2 regions of the Sinorhizobium mexicanum genome follow, and region 1 is predicted to be linked to the other one. Evidence: predicted binding sites of a transcription regulator. Region 1 holds the regulator's gene; the other holds the start of a gene.
What was found. Region 1 encodes PhoB, which activates phosphate uptake and scavenging genes when phosphate is short. Its sites were predicted from a motif close to TGTCATNNANCTGTCAT; they were not measured.

Region 1 (3,411 bases):
CGGATTCCCCTTGGCGAAATGATAGCGGCGCGCAGTCTTGATGGCGCATTCCAGTGCTTCCGCACCCGAATTTGTGAAAAACACGCGGTCGGCGAAGGTCACCGCCGTCAGCCGGCGCGCCAGGCTTTCCTGGCCCGGAATTTCATAGAGGTTGGAAAGATGCCAGACCTTGTCCGCCTGCGCCTTCAGCGCCTCGACGAGGTGTGGGTGGGCATGGCCAAGCGAATTCACGGCAACGCCGGCGGCAAAATCGAGATAGCGCGAGCCGTCCTCGGCAATGAGCCAGGCGCCCTCGCCTCGCTCGAAACGCAACGGCGCGCGCATATAGGTGTCGTAGAGCGGCGTTGTTGCGGCCATGGCGAACTTCTCCTTGCGTCCTGTTGGCATCGGTATCGGGCGATCGCGTCCGATAAAAATCAAAAATGCCGCCTTTCGGCGGCGCAGGCACTATTCCCATTTCGCACCGCAATGTCAACAAAACCAAGGCTTGCCGCGAGCTTGAACGCGCGGATTCCGACGCGCGAAAAAACATGCCGCGGGGGCTTGCAAAAATGCAACGGCCAGCCAGCAAGTTGGGGAAAACTCCGAAATCGATTCGGCGCGATTCCCGCGACTCTTGCCACGGAGTCACCCTGCCAGTAGGTTAATATTCAATTACTAGACGCATGCGGCGGACCTAGTCACCAAAAGAGTTATCGCGTTGCAGCTCCGGAGTTTTTCCGGAGCTTGGTGATGGATTCTGCCATCCAACGCCGAGAACGGGGAGTGCAGAAATGAACTGGACTGACGAGCGGGTGGAGAAACTGAAGAAGCTGTGGTCCGAGGGCCTGAGCGCCAGCCAGATCGCGGCTCAACTGGGCGGCGTCAGCCGTAACGCCGTGATCGGCAAAGTTCACCGGCTGAGCCTGCCGGGCCGGGCCAAGGCGGGCGGCGCGACCACTGCCGCACGCCCGAAGCGCACCACGTCCGCCCCCCGGGCGCCGAACTATGCCGCGCGCGTCGCCACCCGCACCGTCACCCGCACCGCCGGCGCTACCGTCCTCAAGGAAGAGATCGAAGTCGATCTCGTCGCCGATCAGACCCTCGAACTCGCACCGAACGTCGTCGTCCCGATGTCCCGGCGCCTCGGCCTGACGGAGCTCACGGAGCGCACCTGCAAGTGGCCGATCGGCGACCCCCTGAAGGAGGAGTTCCATTTCTGCGGCAACGACTCGCCGGAATCGTCGCCCTATTGCAGCTATCACACGCGGCTCGCCTATCAGCCTTCCGCCGAGCGCCGCCGTATGCGCTGACCGGCCTCAAGCGAACGCAATTGAAAAAGGGGCGGTGACGCCCCTTTTTTTGATGCCTGCCGAGGAGGCCGCCGGCTTTCAGCTTTCAAGCGAATAGCCGGCACCGCGCACGGTGCGAATGACATCGGGCATGTTCGAGAAATTCAGCGCCTTGCGCAGACGGCCGACATGCACATCCACGGTGCGCTCGTCGACATAGATATCATGTCCCCAAACGCCGTCGAGAAGCTGCGAACGGGAGAAAACGCGCCCCGGCGAGGACATCAGGAACTCCAGCAGCCGGAACTCCGTCGGTCCGAGCCGGACTTCGCGGCTACGCCTGTGGACGCGGTGCGTCTCGCGATCGAGCTCGATGTCGCCGCAACGCAACAGCGTCGAAAGCACCTCGGGCTTGGCACGCCTGAGCATTGCCTTCACCCTCGCCATCAGTTCCGGCGTCGAAAACGGCTTGACGACATAGTCGTCCGCGCCGGTAGCGAGACCACGAACCCGCTCGCTTTCCTCGCCACGCGCGGTCAGCATGATGATCGGCAGACGCTCCGTTTCCGGCCTCTGCCGCAGCCGGCGGCAGAGTTCGATGCCGGAGACCCCGGGCAGCATCCAGTCGAGGATCAGGAGATCGGGCAACCGCTCCTGAAGCCGGATTTCAGCCTCGTCTCCACGCAAGATCGTATCGACGTCGAAACCTTCGGCCTCGAGATTGTAGCGTAGGAGAACGCTCAGCGCCTCCTCGTCCTCGACAACGGCTATCTTCGGCAACATTCGGTCATGCTCCTTCCCACGCGCGGGTGCCATCACGCCACCGCGACACTCTGTGGCCGCGAAAAATCGCGACCGGGACAAGATCAACGCATGCACCAGGGCATGCGGCTATCGGGCGCTCTAGCACTTTGATTTCCAGAGCATCTTATCCGCTTTCAACGATTCCTTTTGAAAGCGGGATGCTCTAGTCCGTCACTGAGCCCAGCGTCGACGTATTATCGTCCTTCGGCCGTTCGCCCTGCGGCTGGGCGCCCGTCGCCATGTAATAGATCGTTTCGGCAATGTTGGTCGCGTGGTCGCCGATACGCTCGATGTTCTTGGCGCAGAACAGAAGATGCGTGCACGGCGTGATGTTGCGCGGATCTTCCATCATATAGGTCAGCAGTTCGCGGAAAAGCGACGTATAGATCGCGTCGATCTCCTCGTCGCGCTCGCGGATGCTGTTCGCCTTTTCCGGCGAGCGAGAAGCGTAGACGTCGAGCACCTCCTTGAGCTGGACCAGGGCCAGCTCCGCCAGATGCTCCAGGCCCCGCGCAAGCTTGCGGGGGATGCCGGATCCGGCGACCGCGATCACGCGCTTGGCAGTGTTCTTGCCGAGATCGCCCACGCGTTCCAAATCGGCGGCGATACGGATCGACCCCATGATCTCGCGAAGATCCGAGGCCATTGGCTGACGCTTGGCGATGGTGACGATCGCCTTGTCACCGATCTGGCGCTCGGCATCGTCCAGCATCGCGTCGTCGGAAATCACCTTCTGCGCCAACGCCAGGTCGGAATTCACCAGCGCCCGGACGGAATCGGCCACCATCTGCTCGGCAAGGCCTCCCATTTCCGAGACGCGGCGCGTCAGATATTTGAGCTCGTCGTCAAAAGCCGACGTGATGTGTGTAGATGACATGTTTCGTTCCTCGAACTCGCAAACCGGTTGACCAGATCACTTCCTTGTTTCGTTGAAACATTGAAATGATCTAACTCTTTGAACTTACACAATTCCGGACGGAAAACCGTTTCACACTCTCCCTGGAATTGCTCTGTCGCCTGGCTTAGCCAAACCGACCCATAATGTAGTCCTGCGTGCGCTGGTCATCCGGATTGGTAAACATCTTGTCGGTATCGTTCTCCTCGACGAGATTGCCGAGGTGGAACATGGCGGTGCGCTGCGAGACGCGCGCGGCCTGCTGCATCGAGTGGGTCACGATGACGATCGTGAAGTTGGCGCGCAGCTCGTGAATGAGTTCCTCCACCTTGGCGGTGGCGATCGGATCGAGCGCAGAACAGGGCTCATCCATCAGGATTACTTCGGGGCTGACAGCTACGGCGCGCGCAATGCAGAGACGCTGCTGCTGGCCGCCGGAAA
Region 2 (3,411 bases), on a different replicon from region 1:
CGGAGAGTTTGGTCGTACGCGGCAGGCAAAGCACCGCGTCACCCGCCGTCAGCATCAGGTCGATACCGCGCGGGAAAATCGCCCTGTTCGCCGTCCAGAACTCGAGGAAGGGGTCGGGAAGGCCTGTGGGCGCGATGATGGTTTCGTCCTTGATTCCCGGTCCCCTGGCGATAAGCGGTTGTCCACCCGTGAGTGCCTCGACCTCGATCACCAGCGTTGTCGAGCGATCGGGATATTCCTGCGTGCCGAGTGCGAACTGGTCGAAACTCGGCACCGCGCCGCGCCTCTCGATGAAGGCGAAGCGGGCGTCATCCTTCGTTTCGGTCACCGGCGCACCGGTATGGAAGGCGATCCATTGCGGCACGGCGGACTTTGCGAGCGCTGGGGAGAGCCAGACCGGTGTATCGTGGTCGCAGAGCGTCAGCGCGACGGCGCCGCTTGCCTTGCCGAGGGGCAAGGGCGGCGAGGCAAGCGCCGCGAGGCTGGCAACGGTGCCCGGGCGGGCGAGACCATCCATCAGAACACGGAACACGGATTGCGCCTGGAATACCGGGTCGGCGAAAGCACCGGCGTAGATTTGCGATTGTGCGGCCATCAGTCGTCTCCCCGGACCATGGTGAAGAAATCGACGCGGGTTGCGGCAGTCTCTTCCGCCTTTCGACGGTCTTCGGCATCGATGCGGGCGGCGATCAGCCGGTGCAGCGCTTCGATCGCGGAGCGATACCTCTCGGTCTGGAAGAGCGCATCGAAGATCGCGGCCAAGCGGGCCCGTTCCTTGTCGGTGCCAAGCATCTGTCCGTGGCCGATCTCGCCGCTGGCGAGCCTGACCGTAGCGCGCGACACGGTTGCCTCGCCGAGATTGAAGGCGTCGCCGCCGCCGCCGATCCGGCCGCGCACCATGACGAGCCCCGTTTCCGGGCCGCGTACCGGCGCGACGTCCGGCCTGTCGGTGATCGCCTCCCAGGCGCCGACAAGTTCCGCGAGTGTGGCGCGGGCGAGAAGCCGCATGCCTTCCCGGCGTTCTGGGGCTGCGTCCGGCAGCGCCTCGTGTTTCTGCGTTGCGTCCATCTATCACTCCAAAATGTCTATTGATCTAGACAACTATACATCTTATATCCTTCCTTAACGTTCGCAAATGACAGGCTTGTGACATTGGCGAAGAAAATGGGGCGAGAACTCGGGACAAGAAAATGGCGTTGAAGAAAGTGGTCGAACGGCAGACCGGCGTGGCGCTCTGGCGGCAGATCGCCGACCGCATCCGGCTTTCGATCAGCAATGGCGACTATGACGCGACCGGCATGGTGCCGCCGGAGACGGTGCTGGCGCAGGAGTTCGGCGTCAACCGCCACACGGTCAGGAGCGCTTTGGCGGCGCTTGGCGAGGAAGGCCTTGTCCACGCAGTTCAGGGGCGGGGCACCATGATCACGCGCAAGGACCGCGTCAGCTATCCGATCTCGCGGCGCACCCGCTTTTCGCAGGGGCTCGGCCGGCAGGTCAAGGAGATCGGTACGCGGCTGCTTGGCCATGCGGAAGTGCCGGCGAGCGGCGAGATCGCGGCGGCCCTTGCGGTTTCTCCCGGCTCTCCGCTTACGGAATTGCGGACGGTCAGCAGCGGCGACGGCCGGCCGCTCTCCATGTCGTTCAGCTATTTTCCGGTAGATCGTTTTCCGCGGATGGCCGAGGAATATTCCCGGCTCGGCTCCATCACCAAGGCCCTTGCCGCGCAGGGGCTCGATGACTATGTCCGCGTTTCGACCGAAATCGTCGCGCGGCATGCCGATGCGGACGAGCTTTCACAGTTGAAGCTATCGCCCGGCGCGATCGTGATGGAAGCGCAATCGGTGAACGTCGATCTGGACGGCAAGCCCGTCGAATTTTCGCGCACGCGCTTTGCGGCCGACCGGATGAAGCTCAGGATCGAGACATAGAGCGACAACTTCGGTTGAACCGGCAGGGCGACTGGCTCCATGGGAGCGCCCCTCATCCGCCTGCCGGCACCTTCTCTGCCGCAGGCGGAGGAGAAGGTACCCCGCGGCGACGCTCTGCCCCAGAGTTCCGCGTCGAATTCGTCGCTTTCTTTCATTCGATTGCGCCGTCCGAATAAGGCGATGCGCCGCATTTCCGACGCGTTTTTGCCGCATCTACTAAACTGCTTTTATGCATGTCGTTGTCCCAAAACCGCTGCACACATTTTTGGGCGATATGCATTAGGCTTCGCATCAGGATCCACGCATTGACTTCTCTGGGGGAGAATAAAAATGGCGACGTGGCGACCCGATCCTTCCTTCTATCCATCACCCCGTATGGCCGCAAAGGCCCCCAAGGAAACCATCGCCTATGTGGCGGCCTTCGATCCCGACCGACAGCGACCGGATGCGATCGCGGTGGTCGACGTCGAGCCGACCTCCACGAGCTATTCTCAGATCGTCGGGCAGGTCGACATGCCGAACGTCGGCGACGAACTGCATCACTTCGGCTGGAATGCCTGTTCGTCCTGCCTTTGCCCCAATGCGCCGCATCCTCATGTCGAGCGCCGCTATCTGGTCGTGCCGGGGCTGAGGTCGTCGCGGCTTCATATTCTCGACACCAAGCCGGATCCCAAAAATCCGCGGATCGTCCGCGTGATCGATCCGGCGGAAATCGCCGAGAAGGCAAACTATTCCCGGCTGCACACCATCCATTGCGGACCGGAGGGCATCTATGTCAACGCGCTTGCCGACCGCGACGGCAACGCTCCCGGTGGCATCTTCCTGCTCGACCACGACAGCTTCGACGTGCTCGGGCAATGGGAGATGGATCGTGGCCCGCAGAAGCTCGCCTATGATTTCTGGTGGCACCTCGGCCACGACACGATGATCACCAGCGAGTGGGGAACCCCGGAAAACTTCGAAAACGGCCTGGTTCCGGAAGTACTGCTCGGCTCGAAATATGGCCACAGGCTGCATTTCTGGGATCTCAACAAGCGCAAGCACGTGCAGGAGATCGATCTCGGCGAAGAGCACCAGCTCATCTTCGAATTGCGTCCAGCCCATGATCCGACCAAGGCCCATGGTTTCGTTGGCTGCGTCATCAGTCTCAAGGATCTCTCCGCCTCGATTTGGACATGGTATCGAGACGGCGACCAGTGGGCGGTGAAGAAAGTGATCGAGATTCCGGCCGAGCCGGCCGACCCGGACCTCCTGCCACCGGTGCTCAAGGGCTTCAAGGCGGTCGCTCCGCTCGTGACCGACATCGATCTCTCGATGGACGACCGGTTCCTCTATGTTTCCTGCTGGGGAACCGGCGACATGATCCAGTACGACGTTTCGGACCCCCTTGCGCCGAAGGAGACCGGCCGCGTCAGGATCGGCGGGATCGTTTCCCGCGCAACGCATCCGAAGGCGTCGAACGGCGCGCTCAATGGCGGACCGC

Region 2: the regulator PhoB is predicted to act here: its motif matches at 1,136-1,152, upstream of phnF (phosphonate metabolism transcriptional regulator PhnF).

Annotation. Positions count from the first base shown of each region.
Region 1 is NZ_CP041238.1:635,995-639,405, reverse strand. It holds gene FKV68_RS02985 (aspartate aminotransferase family protein) at 1-357, opposite strand, end outside; gene FKV68_RS02980 (GcrA family cell cycle regulator) at 774-1,292, shown strand; gene phoB (phosphate regulon transcriptional regulator PhoB) at 1,371-2,054, opposite strand; gene phoU (phosphate signaling complex protein PhoU) at 2,239-2,952, opposite strand; gene pstB (phosphate ABC transporter ATP-binding protein PstB) at 3,098-3,411, opposite strand, start outside.
Region 2 is NZ_CP041241.1:388,595-392,005, forward strand. It holds gene phnH (phosphonate C-P lyase system protein PhnH) at 1-595, opposite strand, end outside; gene phnG (phosphonate C-P lyase system protein PhnG) at 595-1,068, opposite strand; gene phnF (phosphonate metabolism transcriptional regulator PhnF) at 1,191-1,928, shown strand; gene FKV68_RS26000 (selenium-binding family protein) at 2,259-3,411, shown strand, end outside.